DNA from 3 places in the Arthrobacter sp. NPDC057013 genome. Region 2 is predicted to be linked to each of the others. Evidence: predicted binding sites of a transcription regulator. Region 2 holds the regulator's gene; each other region holds the start of a gene.

Region 1 (6,194 bases), on a different contig from region 2:
ATCCCGGCAGCGGCAGTTCGGTTACGAAGCCCCGGGCGCCGGTTATCCGCTTCCAGGTGCCGGCCAGCGATCGCATGCCCAGCATCTCCGGCCCTCCGACCGTCTGCAGCGTGTGGGAACCACCGGAGGGCGGTGCCAGCGCCGCTGCGAGCAGTGCCGACGCCACGTCGGCCGGCGAGATGGTCTGGAACCGGGCGCCCTTGATCACCGGGACAAGCCCAACGCGGGAACCCGCGGCGAAAATCCCCGCCAGCAGGCTGTGGAACTGCGTAGCCCGCACGGTGTGGGTCTCCAGCGGGGAACTCGCGTACGCGCGCTCCTTGTCCGCCTTTGACCGGTAATAGGAGAGAGTGCTCTGGTCACAGTTGACGATGGACAGCTGGACGGCGCGGGTAACGCCCGACGCCGCGGCTTCGCCGAGCAGCAGTGCACCGCCGGACGCATAGTGCTTCAGGGCTTTGCCGGTCCGTGCTTCAAGGCAATCGATCACGACGCCGGCACCCGCCAGCGCTTCCGGCACACCTTCTCCGGTGGTGACGTCCGCCCGGAAGTAGGCGGCGCCGTTGTAATACTCCCGGGCACCCGGAACCGGCGGGTTCCGGGTCAGAACGGCGACGCCGTGCCCCAGGTCAAGTGCCTGGCGCACCACCTCCCGGCCGGCTTCGCCGGTGCCGCCGGCAACGCAGATGCGGACCACTAGTGTGACGCCCGGTGCAGCACCGACTGCCGGTTAGGCGCGGCGGCGCTGCAGGACGTCATCAAGGTTGCTCAGCGCGCTCTGGGCCTTGGTCAGCGGCTTGGCGGGCGCGACGTTCGCGGAGGCAGCGGGCGGAGCGGCCGCCGGCCCCTGCTTGAGTGAGGGCTTGCCCACAGACTTGGGGGCTTCCGGCAGCGCCAGCGGCTCGGGTGCCGGGCGCTCGGCCTTGGCCGCTTCAACATAGGTCGGCTTGGGAACTTCCACAGGCTCCCAGCTGGAGTCGGGCGATGCGGTCTGGCCCTGTGCCGGGGCTGAGGCGCTTTCGTCGCCGGCCGCAAGGGCAACAGCCAGCGCCGCCTCGCGGAGTTCGACTGCCGTCAAGGGCTTGGGCTTCGGCGCCTCTGCCTCGGCATCGAAAAGTGTATTTTCCCGGGGCTTCGCAGGCTCGGGGGCGGGTGCCGCCTCAGCGGGACGCTCGGCAGCTGACTCCCGGCCGGCGGGTGGGCCCATGGCCGCCCTGAACGCGGCACTGACTTTCCTGCGGCGGTCGCGGACAGCCAGTCGCCGCAAAACCACGACGGCAACAGCGCCGGTCAGGAACGCCACGGCCGGAACCCAGGGGTTGCCGAGCCCAAACAGCCGAAGAACTCCGGCCACGATGGCAGTCAGGAAGGACAGCAACCCAACGAACGCGATGGCCGTCCGTCCGTAGCGGATCCGAAAGGCACCGGTCCCCTTGGCGGCAGGCCTGCTGCCGGACGGAGCCGGGGTGAGGCCTGTAGCTGGTTCGCTGCTCTTCCTGGTGTCCATGCGTTTCTCCTGCTGGGCGGCCATATACACGACCCCTCCGGCTTGCGGGTTTGCAGTTTCGGCGTCGACGCTGTCCAGCGTCAGGTCACCGGCAGCCTGGAACTGATGCCGGCCGTTGCGGAGCACGTAAGGGGCCACCCAAACGATCCAGAGCGCAACAGCAGCCACAAGGATGACTGAGCTGCTAAGGGGGAAGTCCACACACAAAACCGTATGAGGAATGTTCGGGCTCTTGTGGCATTCGTCTCGGTGTGTCGCGGCCCGGCTTCAAATCAATGGACTTATGCGTGGAACCCGGCCCTGACCAGCGGCTCTGTCCGTTGACGGTCAGGCAGGCCGGACCCGCAGCCAGCGGCTGAGAAGCCCTTCAGGAATTTCCTCCGAAGTCAGTGCGAAGGAGCGGTGGTCCGCCCATTCCCCGTTGATGTGCAGGAAGCGCGGGCGGTAGCCCTCGTCCCTGAAACCGAGCTTTTCCACCACGCGCAGGCTTGGGCCGTTTTCGGGCCGTATGTTGATTTCCATCCGGTGCAGGCCAAGGGTCCCGAAACAATGGTCCGTGGCCATCGCCACCGCCGTGGGGGCGATCCCGTGGCCGGCGCGGTTCTGGTCCACCCAGTAGCCGAGCGTCGCCATCATGGCGGATCCCCACACAATGGAGGAGACCGTCAACTGTCCCACGATGACCGGGTCACGGTGCCCGGGTGTCCACTCCGCGATCACAAAGGGCAGCGCCGTCGCCTGGGCCGCCTGGGTGTTCAGGGACCGGACCATCTGCCGGTAATCGGGCAGGGCCCCGCCCGGGATCGGGTTGGAGGCCTCCCAGGGCGCCAGCCAGTCGCTGTTGCGGGAACGGACCTCAGTCCATTCCTTTCGGTCCCGGTACCTGATAGGCCGCAGGACAAGGTCCCCGCATTCCAGCGTGACCGGCCAGATGTGGCTGACCCTCATGAAGGGCTATTCGGACAAACGGGCGGCAACCTGCGGAAGCCACTCACGCAAACCGGGTCCGAGATCGTCGCTGTCGATGGCGAGCTCCACGCAGGCCTTCAGGTAGCTGAGCTTGTCCCCGGTGTCGTAGCGGCGGCCGCGGAAGACCACACCGTATACGCCGCCGCCTTCGCCGTCCCTGCTGGCCAGCTCCTGCAGGGCGTCCGTCAGTTGGATCTCCCCGCCGCGGCCGGGTTCGGTCTTTTCCAGCACATCGAACACATCGGGGTGGAGCACGTAGCGGCCGATGACGGCCAGATTGGACGGCGCCTCGTCGACGTCCGGCTTCTCCACCAGCTTGTTGATCTTGACGAAGCCTTCGCCCTCAAGTTCGGAGATGTCAGCGCAGCCATAGGCACTGATCTGGGACGGCTCCACCTCGATGAGGGCCACCACCGAACCGCCGGTCTTGGCCTGCACGTCGATCATGACGCTGAGCAGTTCGTCACGGGCATCGATGAGGTCGTCACCGAGGAGAACGGCGAACGGCTCGTAGCCCACGTGCTGGCGCGCACGCAGCACCGCGTGGCCCAGGCCCTTGGGGTCACCCTGGCGGACGTAGTGGATGTCGCCCAGGTTGCTCGCTGCCTGGATCGATTCCAGCTTTGCTGTGTCGCCCTTGGCCTCCAGCGTCGCCTCGAGGGCCGGGACGCGGTCGAAGTGGTCCTCGAGCGCACGCTTGTTGCGTCCGGTGATCATCAGGACGTCGCTCAGGCCCACGTTGACGGCCTCCTCGACGACGTACTGGATGGCCGGCTTGTCAACCACCGGCAGCATCTCCTTGGGCATGGCCTTGGTGGCAGGCAGGAACCTGGTGCCGAGCCCAGCAGCGGGGATTACGGCCTTGCGGACTGAACAATTAGTGGTAGTCACTGGTCTAATCTATCCGAGGGAACATTCATACGGTAAATGCTTCCGGCAGCGGCCCGGCCGCCTGCCGCCGCGACAAAGGATGACATCCATGCCAACAGGGACCATGCCGTCGAAGGACGTGATCCGTTCGCAGCACCGGCAGATCCGAGCCACGATGACAGCAACAGACCTCGCAAAGGCCGGCGACGGCATAGCCACCCATGGCCTTCCCTGGGCCGAGGCCATCGCCGCGGGCAAGCAGGCCATCTTCACCGCCTACCTCGGCGTCGATTACGAACCGCCAACCCTTCCCCTGCTGCATGCCTTGCATGAGGCGGGCCACAGCATCCTGCTCCCGGTCTGCGAACCGGACCGGGAGCTCAGCTGGGTGTTCTGGACCCCGGACAGCGAGTTCGTCCGCAGCAGGTATGCGCCCATTCAGGAACCGGCCGGTGAGCGCCACGGCTTGGACACGGTGCGGACTGCCGCCGGAATGTTCATGCCGGCAACGGCGGTGGACCGCAGCGGCAACAGGATCGGACAGGGCGGCGGCTATTACGACAAGTTCCTGGCCGCAGCCAATGCCGGCGGGCTGCACCTTCCGAAGGCTGCCATCATCTACGACTCCGAACTTCTGCCCGCCCAGACCATTCCTGCGGAAGACTTCGACCGCCCCGTCGAAGCAGTGCTCATGCCCTCCGGTCTGGTAGCCTTCGCGTGACCTCGCCCGGGCGGGGTGCTAGAATTGGCACTCAGGCCCTGCGACTGCTAATGGAGTCATTTCCGCCGCGGTGATCCGTCAAGGAGAAACCGGGAAATGAAGCCAGGCAGCACGGGACCTGTCGTTTGTCCAAGAGGAGGATCTACAGTGCCCACGTATGCCTATGCCTGCAAGGATTGCAGCCATGCCTTCGACATCGTGCAGTCTTTCACCGACAGCACTCTGACGTCCTGCCCCGAGTGCCAGGGCACGCTGCGCAAGAAGTTCAACAGCGTCGGCGTTGTCTTCAAGGGCTCGGGCTTCTACCGGACTGATTCGCGCGATTCCAAGGGAAGCACCGTTTCGCCCACCCCCGCTGCGTCAACGCCGGCCGCCCCTGCGGCTTCCTCATCCGCTGCCTCATCCGCTGCCCCGGCAGCTGCAGCCGCGAGCTAAACGAGTTTCCGCGGCACCTGCCGCCATTAAGCTCCGAGAGTCCGGCCGGGTTTACCCCGGCTGGACTCTTTTGCTTCCGCGGGCACTCCCGGGGGTTCAACGGTCCGTTCGCACTGGGGCTGGGCAGGACGACGGCGGCGGCCGGCTTGGGGGCTCGAGTCTCTGTTTGCGCGTGCGGGCAATCTTCCGGTGACTGGGCGGCTTTTCCACATACGGCTGACCGTACCTGTTGTGCGCCACGGAACGGCCCGTAGCGTGGCGGCATGCCAGCTACCGGAATCTTCCCCGCAAGGGCATCGCGCCCGGCCGTTCGTCCTGCGCGCCGCAGCACACTTCCCGGTTCCGCCGCCCGTCCCCGCCCGCGCGGAAGGCGCCTCGCCCGGTGGCTGAACCGCAACCGGCGCCTTGCCGTGGCACTCCTCCTCTGCGCGGCCGCCGGGATCGCCGTCCACCAGCTCACTCCTACCCCCGCCCGGACCGTGGGCGTCCTGGCCGCTGCCCGTGACCTTCCGGCCGGAGCCAACCTCGGCGGGAGTGATCTCACGACCGTCAGCGTCCCGCCGGCCATGGTCCCGGAGGGCACCTTTGCCGACAGCACCGGGCTAACCGGCAAGCAACTGGCAGCGCCGCTTCGCCAAGGGCAGCTCCTCACGGATGCGCAACTGGTGGGGCCAGGCCTGCTGACGGGAGCGCCGCCGGGGTCCGCCGCGGTGCCCCTCCGGATGGCAGACCCGTCCTCCATCCAGCTGGTGTCCCCCGGCCAGCTCGTGAACGTGGTCCTGACAGGCGGCAACGGCTATGAGCAGGCATCAGCCTCGAAAGTACTCGCCCAATCAGTGCCCGTCCTGTGGACCTCTGGCCAGGAAGGCCAAAGCGGCCAGTGGCTTGCTGCCGGGGATTCGGGCGGGCTGTTGGTGGTGGCAGCCACCCCCGCGCAGGCCAGCGCGCTGGCGGGCGCGTCAACCCAGGGAAAGCTGTTTTTCGTGCTGGTGGGATCCGGTGCCGGGTGAGCCTGTCCGCGCCGATGTTCAGCCGGTTTGCCGGATTTCTCAGCCCCAGTGCGGGGGCTTCTGCTCCTTCAGCCAAGCGTCATGGTCGTTGCCGGATTCTGCGTCCCCCCAGGAGCGGGGATCGTCTTCGGCCGCCCTGGTGGGGACCACGCCCGCTCGCTGCTGCCCGCCGCCAGTGGCACGGCGGCCTTTTGCGGGCTTCGCCGGTGCCGCCGGCTGCTCGTCTTTGGGTTGGGCAGCGTCTTCGCGCCCGGCCCCGTCTTCGGGCCCGGTCCGGTCTTTGCCTTCGGTCCCGCCGTCGGAGGTCACAGCGGGCCGTCCTTCCATTCCGTGGCCAGCCTGTCCTGGCTGGCTTCCGAACGGAAGCCTACTCCGGCGCCGGCTGCGTCGTAATCAGCAGGGCCGTGGTCCGCGGGGGCAACCTTGTCCCGATGAGCCTTTGCCTGACCCACGTCCTGCTGATCAGTGTCCGTCTCATCCGAACCAGTCTGGTCCGAACCAGTCTGGTCCGGACCCGACGGGACCGAACCCGACGGGACCGCGTGCTCCGAAGCCGTTTCCGCTGCGTTCCGGCCGGGGGCGTCCCAGCCAATCATGGCCGCAGCGCCACCGTTCGGGCCGTCACCATTCGAGTCGTCACCATTCGGGTCGTTGCCGTTCGCGTCGTCGCCGAAAGGATCAT
Region 2 (6,194 bases):
GCACCACGGGCCACTGCGGAATGCCGAGCACCGACGGCCGGATGGCCTGCCAGACGTCGACGTACGGGTGGCCGACGATCAGCACGTTCCCGGCGGCCCCGGGGGACGCCATCACAGCGTCGGCGATTCTGGACTCCTTGGAATCCGGGACCAGATGGTCCACCAGGACGCCCAGCCTGCGGCCGGGACCGGGGCGGAACGAAGCAACGGCCGCCGCCAGGTCATCGATGCCATGGAGAGGTTCGACGACGATGCCCTCCACCCGGAGGTCGTCGCCCCAGACTTTTTCCACCAGTTCGGCGTCGTGCTTGCCTTCAACCCAGATGCGACTGGCCTTGGCCACCTGTGCCCGCTGCCCTTCCACACGCACCGAACCCGACGCCGTCCGGCCGGTCGTGCCTGACCCTGCGGGTTGCGCTTTGGGAGCCGGGGGCATCAGCCGGATCGGCTGGCCTTCGAGGAGGAAGCCGAAGCCCAGTTTGAAGGACCGGGACTTTCCGCGGCGGTCCTCAAGCGCCACCACGTGCATGCCGCCGGACTTCTCCACCCGGGTTACCGCGCCCACCCAGCCGGACTGGACGTCCTCGAGTACCATGCCGCGCTCCACCGGCACCTCCGGCAGGCTGTTCTTGGCGGGCGCGGCCATCTCCTGCGGGCCCCAGTTCTGGTACTGCATTTGTTCACCGCTTTGCATTAGGAAATTGCACAGGAAAGAGCCGCTCCGGAGGCGGGGATGCCACCGGGGGACAGGCGCCCGGGATTTCGCCCGGAGCGGTACCAATGCTAACAACGCAGCGACTCATATTAGACTTGTTAGCACTTAGGCATGTCGAGTGCTAACAACAGCGTCTGCGGGCAGGATCAACGCGCGGCGCGGTAAGGCCAAAAGGAGGTGGACTGTGAGCGAACCACGGAAGCTTGAGGTGCTGCGCGCCATCGTGGAGGACTATGTCCATTCCCGCGAACCCGTCGGCTCCAAGGCCCTGGTGGAACGGCACCATCTGGGTGTCTCCAGCGCCACGATCCGCAATGACATGGCGGCGCTGGAGGATGAGGGCCTCATCACGGCCCCGCACACCAGCGCAGGCAGGATCCCCACCGACAAGGGCTACCGCCTGTTCGTCGACCAGATCTCCGCGGTGAAGCCGCTCTCCCCGGCGGAGAAGCGCGCTATCCAGACCCTGCTCGAGGGGTCGGAGGATCTCGACGACGTCCTGGACCGGACCGCGCGGCTCCTGTCCCAGCTGACCAACCAGGTCGCCGTCGTGCAGTACCCGCACCTGAGCCGTGCGGTGGTCCGCCATATCGAATTCGTGCTGCTGGCGCCGCGGAAGGTGCTGATCGTCCTGATCGCCGATTCCGGCAAGGTTGACCAGCGCGTGGTCGACGCCGGACAGGACCTGTCGGACGATACGCTCTCCGCTCTGCGCACCCGGTTCCTGACCGGTGTGGCCGGAACGCCGGTGGCCATCCTGCCCCAGCACCTGGCCGCCGTCGTGGCGGGCTGCACTCCGGCCGAGCGCCCGGTGGCCATGGCCCTCGGCAAGGGACTGGAGGGCCTCGCCCACAACAGCCGGGAAGACCGGATGGTCCTGGCCGGAACAGCCAACCTCGCGCGGTCCAACGTGGATTTCCCGCTCAGCATTGGGCCCGTGCTGGAAGCGCTCGAGGAGCAGGTGGTGATGCTGCGGCTCCTGAGCGACATGGCGCAGGACCCGCGCGGCGTGGCGGTGAGCATCGGCCGGGAAAACCCCTACGACGGACTGGCCGAAGCCTCGGTGGTGGCCACCGGCTACGGTCCTGACGCCAGCGCCAAGGTGGGCATCCTCGGACCTACCCGGATGGACTATCCCACCACCATGGCGGCCGTCCGCGCGGTGGCCCGCTACCTTTCGAGGATTCTGGGACCGTGACCGCACGCCCCGGATATCCTCTGACCACAGGCAGTACAACCAGGAAGAGATACGAACTTTGAGCAGCCACTACGACGTTCTCGGAGTCTCCGCCGAAGCCACTGGCGAAGAGATCAAAAAGGCCTACCGCAAGCTGGCCCGCTCACTCCACCCGGACGTTAACCCGGGCGAGGATGCTGCGGAGCGGTTCAAGGCCGTCACCCACGCCTATGAGGTGCTGTCCGATCCGCAGAAGCGCAGGGTCTACGACACCACCGGCAATGAGAACGGCACCGACAACGGCTTCGGCGGTGGTGGCTACGCCGGGCAGGGCTTCGCGTTCCAGGACATATTCGACACCTTCTTCGGCGCCGGTGGCACCTCCGGGCCGGCGTCCCGGGTCCGCCGCGGCCAGGACGCGCTCATCAGCGTCCGGATCGACCTGCGCGACGCCGTCTTCGGCGTCAACAAGAAGCTGGAAGTGGACACGGCCGTCACCTGCCCCACGTGTGAAGGCTCCTGCTGCCAGCCTGGCACGCATCCCGAGCGCTGTGACATCTGCGGCGGCAGCGGCCAGGTCCAGCGGGCGGTCCGCTCCATCCTGGGCCAGGTCATGACCGCAGCCCCGTGCGGGTCGTGCGAGGGCTTCGGCACGGTCATCAAGGATCCCTGCAACGAGTGCAGCGGCCAGGGCCGCATCCGCAGCCGCCGGTCCCTGACCATCAAGGTACCGGCAGGCGTGGCCACCGGAACGCGCATCCAGCTATCCGGGCAGGGCGAGGCAGGTCCCGCGGGCGGCCCCTCCGGCGACCTCTACGTGGAAATCCGCGTCAACAGCGACTCCACCTACGTCCGTGAGGGCGACGACCTGCACGCGACCCTGAACATTCCCATGACCGCCGCCGCGCTCGGCACGGAACTGAGCCTGGATACCTTCGACGGCAAGCAGGAGATCGACGTCAAGGCGGGCACCCAGTCCGGCGAGATCATCACCCTCCGGGGCCTCGGTGTCACCCACCTGCGCGGCTACGGCCGCGGCGACCTCAAGGTCCACCTGCAGGTGGAAACGCCGTCGAAGCTGGATCCCGCCCAGGAGGACCTGCTCCGGCAGTTGGCCAAGCTCCGCGGCGAGCAGTTCTCCGAGGGCAAGCTTGCGGCCAGCGGCGGCGTCTTCGCCAAACTGCGGGACCGCCTCGGTAACCTGTAGCGGTGAGCAACCCCGTATTCTTCGCCCCGGCCGGCGCGCTGGACAGCGCCGCTCCAGGATCGCTGTTCGTCCTTGACGGCGCCGAGGCCCGGCACGCGGTCACCGTCAAGCGCCTGTCCGTGGGGGAGCAGGTGGACATAGCCGACGGCGCGGGGAAACGCATCACCGGAACCGTGACTGATGCTGCACCCGCCGAACTGACGGTTGAATGCAGCTCCGTCAGGGTTGAACCGCGGCCGGACATTCGTCTGGTCCTGGTGCAGGCCCTCGCCAAGGGGGACCGGGACGAGCTCGCGATCGAAACCGCCACCGAACTGGGCATCGACGCCGTGATCCCCTGGCAGTCCGAGCGCTCCATCGTCAGGTGGAAGGGTGAGCGGGCCGCCAAGGCTCACGGAAAATGGCAGTCCGCCGTAACGGCGGCCGCCAAGCAGGCGCGCCGAGCCTGGATTCCCGAGGTGCGCCCCGCCGTCGACACCCAGGCCCTGGCCAGGGAAGTGGCGGACGCCGGCCTTGCCGTGATCCTGCACGAAGACGCGGTCACGCCGCTGCGGCGGGTCCTCGGCAAATGGTCCGAGGAGCGCCAGGAGGCGTCCGGCCCCGGCGAGATCCTGCTCATCGTTGGCCCCGAAGGGGGCATCAGTCCGCGCGAGGTCACCCGGCTGTGCAGCGCAGGGGCGGTCACGGCACTGTTGGGACCGCACGTGCTGCGGTCGTCGACGGCGGGACCGGCCGGCGTCGTTGTTGCCAGCGACGTCCTGGGCCGCTGGTAGGTCCAGCGCGCTCAGCGCCGGCGGCCGCAGCTGGCGGGGACAGCCGGCCAGCCTAGCGGACGGTGAACCCGCGCGAGTCCACGTTGAGTTCGTCCTCGGGCTTGCCGGGGTCGATCTGGGAGACCCGTACCTCATAGTTCCCGGGCGCGAGGTTCACCGTGATGCCGAAGACCCCCGAGGCGCCGGGATCAGCCGCGGCCCTGGCTTCCCCGGTCAGGTAGCTTTCCTTGTCGCCGTTGTCCTGGACTCTGAGGATGCGCCAGTGGAGCTTGCCGTTGGGGACGGTGCTGCGCCCGGAGATCTTGACCCGGCCGTCGCCGACTTCGGTGCCCTCCTGCGGATCAATGATCCACACCGGCGCCACCATTCCGGCGCTGCGGGAAGTGGGGGCACCGAGCTTGACGTGCTTGAACGCCAGATAGTCCGTGTGCCCGTCAACCAGGATGACCACTTCGATTTGCTGGCCCGCGTCAATCAGGCCGGAGCTGGCACCGGCGGCCGTTGCGGTGTACACGAGCTGCTGGATGGCCCGCTGGGCCATGTCCGCATCAAGGTTGCTGTTGAAGGCATCCGCGGAAACGTCCACCGTGATGACATTGGTGCCCGAGATCGATGTGGCGAGGTTCTTGGGGTTCTGCCACGGCGTGAAGTAGTCAGGATCCAGCGGCGTCTCGGACATCATGGCGCGCAGGGCCCGGGTGATCGGGTTCTCGTCGTCAGGAACGTCGCGGAACTCGCGGTACAGGAAGACGTTGCTGTTGCTCCGCCCGATCCAATAGACCGGCGCCTTGTTGGATGACTGGGTTGTTTCCAGCGGCGCGCTGGTTGTGGGGACACCATCCGTGCCGGCTGCCCGCCGCGACGAGGACGTCGGGGAGTTCGCGGAGGTCACCGAAGGATCGGGGTCGGCGATGCACCCGGACAGCAGCAGGGCAGCCGGAAGCAGCGCGGACAGCAGCACGGAGCGCATCCGCGGTACTTTCCGGCCCGGGGTTCCTGGCTGACTGATGCTGGCGATCCCTTCAAGTGAGCAGTTGCGTGCGGGCACGCCGGACCGTTGCCGGCGAGCTCCGTTTCCAGCATTACACGAGACATTGCAGCGCCGGGCGCCTTTCGCGGCAGGCGGCCGAACTGCAACGGGAACGATATGAGGCCGATACAAAGTTGATACCTAATTGCGGGAACGCGTTACAGAAATACGGTCCGCCGTGACCTTCCTGGAAGGCAGGCCGGGGCGTGCGCTGGCGTAAGATGTAAAGACGCAAACGAGTTATATTCCGAACTGGAGGGAACCTAAGGCCTGAGGGCCGTCACCATGACTGAATCAGCAAACGGAAAGCGCCGCCTCAACACGGGGGACCGAACCACGGGCGAATTCCCCCATACTCTCCCCGGTGTCCGGACGGAGGTGGTCATCTTCGATAACTCTGATCAGATGGTGCAGTCGCTGGGTAGCCACGACGAGGCCCTCCGCTTCATCGAGGACCAATTCCCGGCCGTCAGTTTCCACGTCCGCGGCAACGAGCTCTCCATCAACGGCCCTGCGGCCGATGTTCCGCGCATCATGCGTCTGCTGAACGAGGTCCGGGGTCTCGTGGCCCGCGGCACAGTTATCACGCCGGCAGTTCTCCAGCAGTTGGTCTCAATGCTCCGCAGCCAGTCGCTGCAGAATCCTGTGGAGGTGCTGACGCATGACATCCTCTCCAGCCGCGGCAAGACCATCCGGCCCAAGACGCTGAACCAGAAGAACTACGTGGACGCCATCGACGCCAACACGGTGATCTTCGGGATCGGGCCTGCCGGTACCGGCAAGACCTACCTGGCGGTGGCCAAGGCGGTGCAGGCGTTGCAGCAGAAGGAAGTCAGCCGGATCATCCTCACCCGCCCCGCCGTCGAGGCGGGCGAACGGCTGGGGTTCCTCCCCGGTACGCTCAGCGACAAGATCGACCCGTACCTGCGGCCGCTGTACGACGCGCTGCACGACATGATGGACCCCGAGTCCATTCCCCGGCTGATGGCCGCCGGCACCATCGAGGTCGCGCCGCTGGCCTACATGAGGGGCCGGACGCTGAACGACGCCTTCATCATCCTTGACGAGGCTCAGAACACCACGCCGGAACAGATGAAGATGTTCCTGACCCGGCTCGGCTTCGGCTCCAAGATGGTGGTCACCGGCGACGTCACGCAGGTCGACCTTCCGTTCGGGACCCGCTCCGGTCTGCGCATCGTCGAAGAGATCCTCACCGGAATCGACGATGTGAGCTTCTCTGTCCTGGACGCCGCCGACGTCGTCCGCCACCGCCTGGTGGGCGATATCGTCAA
Region 3 (6,194 bases), on a different contig from region 2:
TGCGCAGAACAAAAAGTGCGGCCCCCTCCGTGGAGGGGGCCGCACCTGTTAGCCAGCTGGGAACAGCGGGTGGCTAGAAGCCGCCCATGCCGCCCATGTCGTCGCCGCCGCCGACGGCCGGGGCGCTCTTTTCCGGCTTGTCGGCCACAACGGCCTCGGTGGTGAGGAACAGGCCGGCAATGGAAGCCGCGTTCTGCAGGGCAGAGCGGGTTACCTTGACGGGGTCATTCACGCCGGCAGCCAGCAGGTCGACGTATTCGCCGGTGGCTGCGTTCAGGCCGTGGCCTGCAGGCAGGCCGCGGACCTTGTCCACCACGACGCCGGGCTCGAGGCCGGCGTTGAAGGCGATCTGCTTCAGCGGGGCGTCGATGGCAACGCGGACGATGTTCGCACCGGTTGCTTCATCGCCCTGGAGCTGCAGGTTGGCGAATGCCTTGGCGCCGGCCTGGATCAGGGCCACGCCACCACCGGCAACGATGCCTTCTTCAACGGCAGCCTTAGCGTTGCGGACAGCGTCCTCAATGCGGTGCTTGCGCTCCTTGAGCTCAACCTCCGTGGCGGCACCGGCCTTGATGACTGCAACGCCGCCGGCCAGCTTGGCCAGGCGCTCCTGCAGCTTCTCGCGGTCGTAGTCGGAGTCGGAGTTCTCGATCTCGGCGCGGATCTGGGAAACGCGGCCGGCGATCTGGTCAGCGTCGCCTGCACCTTCGACGATGGTGGTCTCGTCCTTGGTCACGACAACCTTGCGTGCCTTGCCCAGGAGGTCGAGGCCGGCGGTCTCAAGCTTGAGGCCGACTTCCTCGGCGATGACCTGGCCGCCGGTGAGGATGGCGATGTCGGCCAGCTGCGCCTTGCGGCGGTCACCGAAGCCGGGAGCCTTGACGGCCACGGACTTGAAGGTGCCGCGGATCTTGTTGACGATCAGGGTGGCCAGAGCCTCGCCCTCGATGTCTTCGGCGATGATCAGCAGCGGCTTGTTGGACTGCATGACCTTCTCGAGGACAGCGACCAGTTCCTTGACGTTGGAGATCTTGGAGTTGACGATCAGGATGTACGGGTCCTCGAGGACCGTTTCCTGGCGCTCGGTGTCCGTGACGAAGTAGGCGGAGATGTAGCCCTTGTCGAAGCGCATGCCTTCGGTGAGCTCCAGCTCGAGGCCGAAGGTGTTGGACTCCTCGACCGTGATGACGCCTTCCTTGCCCACCTTGTCCAGGGCCTCGGCGATCAGGGCGCCGATCTCGTCGTCACCGGCGGAGATGGAAGCCGTGGCTGCGATCTCTTCCTTGGTTTCGATTTCCTTGGCGGAGTTCAGCAGTTCAGCGGTGACAGCTTCAACGGCCTTCTCGATGCCGCGCTTGAGGGACAGCGGGTCAGCGCCGGCCGCAACGTTGCGCAGGCCTTCCTTGACCAGTGCCTGGGCCAGGACGGTAGCGGTGGTGGTGCCGTCGCCAGCGACGTCATCCGTCTTCTTGGCAACTTCCTTGACCAGCTCGGCGCCGATCTTCTCGTAGGGATCGTCCAGCTCGATCTCCTTGGCGATGGAAACACCATCGTTGGTGATCGTGGGGGCGCCCCACTTCTTTTCGAGGACGACGTTGCGGCCACGCGGGCCGAGGGTGACCTTGACGGCGTCGGCGAGGATGTTCAGGCCCCGCTCAAGACCGCGGCGTGCCTCTTCATCAAATGCAATGATCTTGGCCATAACGGCAGTAGTCCTTTCGGGACAGTCGTTAAGAAGGAACCTCGCTGCGGTGCCCGCGACGGACGATCCTTTCCGCGGGCCTCTGTATGCCCAACAGTCCGGATCTCACCCCAACCAGGTGTTTCTTTCGCTCCTTGCGCCGCCGCCGGAGTAGTGCCGGCCGGAACCGGACGACTCTTTAGCAGTCGGCACGCTGGAGTGCTAATCAATAATTAGCACTCCCCCGGGGAGAGTGCAAGCAGATGAGCTTGTTTATCCCGTGAACGGGCGGACTTATTCGCTGCCAGCGATCAGCCGGCCGACCTGCCCGCCGCCTCGCTGCCCCTGAGCTTGGCCTTGTTGTCGGCGCCGTAGGTGAACACCATGTACTTCGCGGCGGTGACGTCGCCGTTCGCGTCGAAGCGGACGGGGCCGGACTCGCCGTCGTAGTCAATGGCCTTCCCGTCCCGGATGGCGGCAAGGCAGTCTTTGTAGGTCGAGCAGACTGTCGGCTTCGCCGACGGGGAGGCAGGCGCGCGGCTGCCGGCAGTTCCGCCGGAGACGGAGATGAGCGTCCCCGCGATGGAGGTACCGGCGTCGTCCTCTGCGGCCGCGGCGGCCAGGGCCGCGAGGTTCACGGCATCGTAGGTCTCGGCCGCGAACGTGGTGTCCTTGAGCTTCGCATCGATATCCACGAGTTCGGCCTGGAAATGCGCGGAAGGAAAGACGCCGGGCACCAGGGCGCGCGCTCCCTCAAGCGACTTCGATCCGAGGGCGGAGCCGTACTGCCCGAATGCACCATCGGCCAGGATGAGTTTGTTGCCCGGCACTCCGGCGTTGGTAAGCTCGGCGATGGCGCCCTGTGCTCCATCCCGGGCAATGACCACGACGGCGTCCGGAGCTGCGGCGCGGACGGCAGCCGCGGACTTCTGTGCCTCACCCGCCTTGAAGCCGGAAACGGTGACGGGGTCCAGCCCGCCGGCCTTGGCGGAAGCGGAAACAGCTGCGGACACATCCTGGCCGTAGCTGCCGTCCTCGTAGACCACGGCGAGGCTCTTGGCTCCGGCGTCCCTGGCGAGTTTCACCAGGACGGGAGCCTGCGCGATGTCCGCCGCCGCCGTCCGGAAGTAGTAGCCGCCGCTCTTGTAGCCGCTGAGTTCCGGGGCCGTGTTCGCCGGAGAAATGAGCGTGATCCTGGCCTTGGACAGCACGTCGATGGCGGCCGGCGCGCGGCTGGAATCGGTGGGGCCGATCACGGCGTCCGCCTTGGCATCTGCGAGTGCGCGGGCCTGGGCGGCGGCGTCTCCGCCGGCGGATGCCGGCAACAGCTCCACGGGCCTGCCCTTGTGCCCGCCCGCGGCGTTGATCTCCTGGACGGCGAGCTTGGCGGCAGCCAGCTCGGCGGCGTTCAGGAAGGCTTGGGGTCCGGTATTGTCCAGGATCAGCCCGATCCGCAGGGTCCCGTCGCCGCTGGCTTCAACCGGGGCCGTCCGGGCGTTGTCGCCGGATCCGGAACAGGCGCCCAGCGTCATCACGACGGCGGCGCCCCAGACGGCAGAACCCCTGAGACCTGCGCTGCGTGCCACTAGACGGGCCGGACCATTTCTGCCTGCGGCCCTTTTTCGCCTTCGCCCACTTCCAGCTCCACCCGCTGGCCTTCGTCCAGCGCCCGGAACCCGTCGGTCTGGATGGCCGACCAGTGCACAAAGACGTCGTCGCCCGAATCGTCAACAGTGATGAAGCCGTAGCCCTTTTCCGCGTTGAACCACTTCACGGTTCCCAATGCCATGATCCCCACACTTTCAGGTTGCTTCCGCAAGGCCCACGTCGGTGTGTGCCGTGAATTACGCCCCGCAGCCTGCCTTCACTCTATCCAGTCAGGACCCGGGAGGCGCAGGCCGGCGGCCCGGAGCGGAGGCAATAGTTATTCAGGCGTAACCGGTTTGGCTACTGGTAGCCGGGGCCCAGCACCACCGCTACGGGCGTTTGGAAGTCCGCGCTCTCCACCAGCGTGGGGATGTTCAGGAGTGCGCTGAGCGCCTCGGCGTTGGCCCGGTGGGCAGCGTCAGAGTAGAAGATCACGGACTGCTGCTGGGGAGCGCCCTGCCAGTTGGACACTTCACCGAGCACCCAGCCGTCGGACTGGACCGTGGCACCAACGCGGCCGGCCAGTCCGGAGGTCAGCGTGCCGTTGAAGATAGCTACCGGCTGCGACTTGTCCACCGCTGCGGGGGCAACGGTTTCCGAGGTGGCGGGTTCCAGGGCGGAAGGCGAAGCCGATTCGGAAGCGGACGCCGAGGCCGGGGCGCTGGGGCTGGGCTTCGCACTTGCCGGGGGCGTCGCCGTGGGGCTGGCCGACGCCGTGAAGGTTCCAGCCGCGGCGGCGGCCGGCGGCGCGATGGCAGGCTGGAATCCCAGCTGCGGCAACAGGAAGAAGGCAACCAGGCCGACGGCGAGCGCCCCGATCCCCACGGAAAGGATCGGCCACAACTTGGGACGTGACGGCGCGGAGACAGCGCGGTGAACGCCCTGCCGGGAGGAGACCTCAGGCACCCTGTCAAATTCGTCCCGAGCAAAATTAGTCATGGTAAACAGGAGTCCTTGTTGGTTTTCGCCGGCAGTCCGGCGCTAGCAGTTACGCGTCAGATCCAAGGCGGCGCGCAGTGCGGGCCCGCTGACGTGACGTACGTAGTCTACGCAATCTCTTCACCAGCATGGGGTCATGGGCGAGCGCGTGCTCTGTATCGATCAGGGCATTCAGGATCTGGTAGTAGTGCGTCGCGGACAGGTCAAAGAGCTCGCGGATGGCCTGTTCCTTGGCGCCGGCGTACTTCCACCACTGCCGTTCCAGGGCGAGAATCTGCTGCTCCCGCTCGGTCAGCGGCGAATCACGGAGCTTGAAGTCGTCCAGCAGCGAGCCGCTCCGCAGCACCTGCTCCAGCGGCGTATCTTCCGCTGAATACTGCCCTGGATCCCGCCCTGGATCCCGCTCCGCGAGGTGGTCCTGCAACGGCTCGGCCACTGCGCTCTCCTTAGCTGAATCCGGTTAAAGTACCTCCCCTATGCTACGGAGGAATAACAGCATTGTCATTTGCGGCACGGGGCTCCAACGGGCCGTCTTATCTTGACCTGCACCGGGCTCCGGGCAGCCTTGCGGAAGAATGGATGCTGTGACCGAACCTGAACCGCTCTTCGACCTCGAACCTGCGACGGCGTCCGGCCCGGACTTTGCGGAGCTGGCCAGGCTGCCCCTCCGCGAGCTGATGGCACCGGACTGGGCGGATGCCCTGGCCGGGGTGGAGGCGGAACTGCGGTCCGTGCTGTCTTTCGTCGCCGGCGAGGAGGCGGCCGGACGGCGGGTGCTGCCGTCGGCGTCGAACGTCCTCAGGGCTTTCCGGCAGCCGCTGAACGGGGTACGGGTCCTGATTGTGGGCCAGGATCCCTATCCCACCCCCGGACATGCCGTGGGCCTCGCGTTTTCCGTGGACGCCGGCACGCGCCCCATCCCCCGGAGCCTGGCCAACATCTACAGGGAGCTTGAGTCGGACCTGGGCCTGCCGCCCCGGATCCACGGCGACCTCGGCGCCTGGGCGGACCAGGGCGTCCTGCTCCTCAACAGGGTGCTGAGCGTGCGGGAAGGCGGTGCCGGGTCCCACCGCGGCAAGGGCTGGGAAGCGATCACGACGGCGGCAGTTGCCGCCGTCGCCGGCCGCCGGACAGCGGAGGGAATGGCAGCGCCGCTCGTCGCTGTGCTCTGGGGCAAGGATGCCGAGAGCGTCCGCCCGCTGCTGGGCAGCACCCCCGTGCTGGCCAGTGCCCATCCCAGCCCGTTGTCCGCCTCACGGGGGTTCTTCGGTTCCCGGCCGTTCAGCCGCGCCAACACCCTGCTGGAACAGCAGGGTGCAGGCCCCGTGGACTGGGAGCTTCCGGCGGTGCCGGCCCGTCAGCTCCCGCAAAGGAGCTTAGGCTAGGCTTACCCGCATGACTTCGCTTCCGGCAGACACCACCGCCACCAAGAAATCCCGCCCGCAGGTCACCCTGACTGTCCTCCGGCGGGAACAGCTTTCCGCGCACATGGTGCGCGTCGTCGCGGGCGGCCCGGGGTTCGCCGATTACGTCAACAACGACTTCGTGGACCGTTACGTCAAGATCGTCTTTCCGCAGCCCGGGGTGGACTACCCCCAGCCCCTGGACCTGTGGGCCGTCCGGGAATCGATGCCCCGGGAGCAGTGGCCGCACACCCGCACCTACACGGTCCGCTGGGTGGATACCGCTGCCGGCGAACTTGCCATTGACTTTGTGGTCCACGGAGACGAAGGCCTGGCCGGTCCCTGGGCTGCCGGGGCCGAACCGGGCGACAGCCTCATCTTCACCGGCCCCGGCGGCGGCTACAACCCCGATCCGGACGCGGACTGGTACCTGCTGGCCGCCGACGAGGCTGCGTTGCCGGCAGTGGCAGCCGTCATCGAGTCGCTCCCCGCGGACGCACGCGGCCTGGCGTTCCTCGAAGTGG

What was found. Region 2 encodes HrcA, which represses chaperone genes, less so after heat shock. Its sites were predicted from a motif close to TTNGCACTCGNNNNNNNCGAGTGCNAA; they were not measured.
Region 1: a site for HrcA is predicted at 4,092-4,118, ahead of ACFTSA_RS03220 (FmdB family zinc ribbon protein). Genes of this name have one in related genera too.
Region 3: a site for HrcA is predicted at 1,881-1,907, ahead of groL (chaperonin GroEL). Genes of this name have one in related genera too.

The regions. Positions count from the first base shown of each region.
Region 1 is NZ_JBHUSE010000001.1:689,574-695,767, reverse strand. Features, by position in the region: gene ACFTSA_RS03245 (SDR family oxidoreductase) at 1-697, opposite strand, end outside; gene ACFTSA_RS03240 (hypothetical protein) at 731-1,708, opposite strand; gene ACFTSA_RS03235 (GNAT family N-acetyltransferase) at 1,835-2,455, opposite strand; gene galU (UTP--glucose-1-phosphate uridylyltransferase GalU) at 2,462-3,367, opposite strand; gene ACFTSA_RS03225 (5-formyltetrahydrofolate cyclo-ligase) at 3,456-4,067, shown strand; gene ACFTSA_RS03220 (FmdB family zinc ribbon protein) at 4,215-4,502, shown strand; gene cpaB (Flp pilus assembly protein CpaB) at 4,766-5,512, shown strand; gene ACFTSA_RS03210 (hypothetical protein) at 5,552-5,821, opposite strand; gene ACFTSA_RS03205 (AAA family ATPase) at 5,818-6,194, opposite strand, start outside.
Region 2 is NZ_JBHUSE010000005.1:275,780-281,973, reverse strand. Features, by position in the region: gene ACFTSA_RS10055 (DUF3097 domain-containing protein) at 1-676, opposite strand, end outside; gene hrcA (heat-inducible transcriptional repressor HrcA) at 900-1,913, shown strand; gene dnaJ (molecular chaperone DnaJ) at 1,972-3,099, shown strand; gene ACFTSA_RS10040 (16S rRNA (uracil(1498)-N(3))-methyltransferase) at 3,102-3,872, shown strand; gene ACFTSA_RS10035 (GerMN domain-containing protein) at 3,925-4,842, opposite strand; gene ACFTSA_RS10030 (PhoH family protein) at 5,188-6,194, shown strand, end outside.
Region 3 is NZ_JBHUSE010000003.1:21,489-27,682, reverse strand. Features, by position in the region: gene groL (chaperonin GroEL) at 74-1,702, opposite strand; gene ACFTSA_RS05705 (ABC transporter substrate-binding protein) at 1,993-3,267, opposite strand; gene ACFTSA_RS05700 (cold-shock protein) at 3,267-3,470, opposite strand; gene ACFTSA_RS05695 (LytR C-terminal domain-containing protein) at 3,629-4,267, opposite strand; gene ACFTSA_RS05690 (DUF3263 domain-containing protein) at 4,317-4,622, opposite strand; gene ACFTSA_RS05685 (uracil-DNA glycosylase) at 4,843-5,652, shown strand; gene ACFTSA_RS05680 (siderophore-interacting protein) at 5,663-6,194, shown strand, end outside.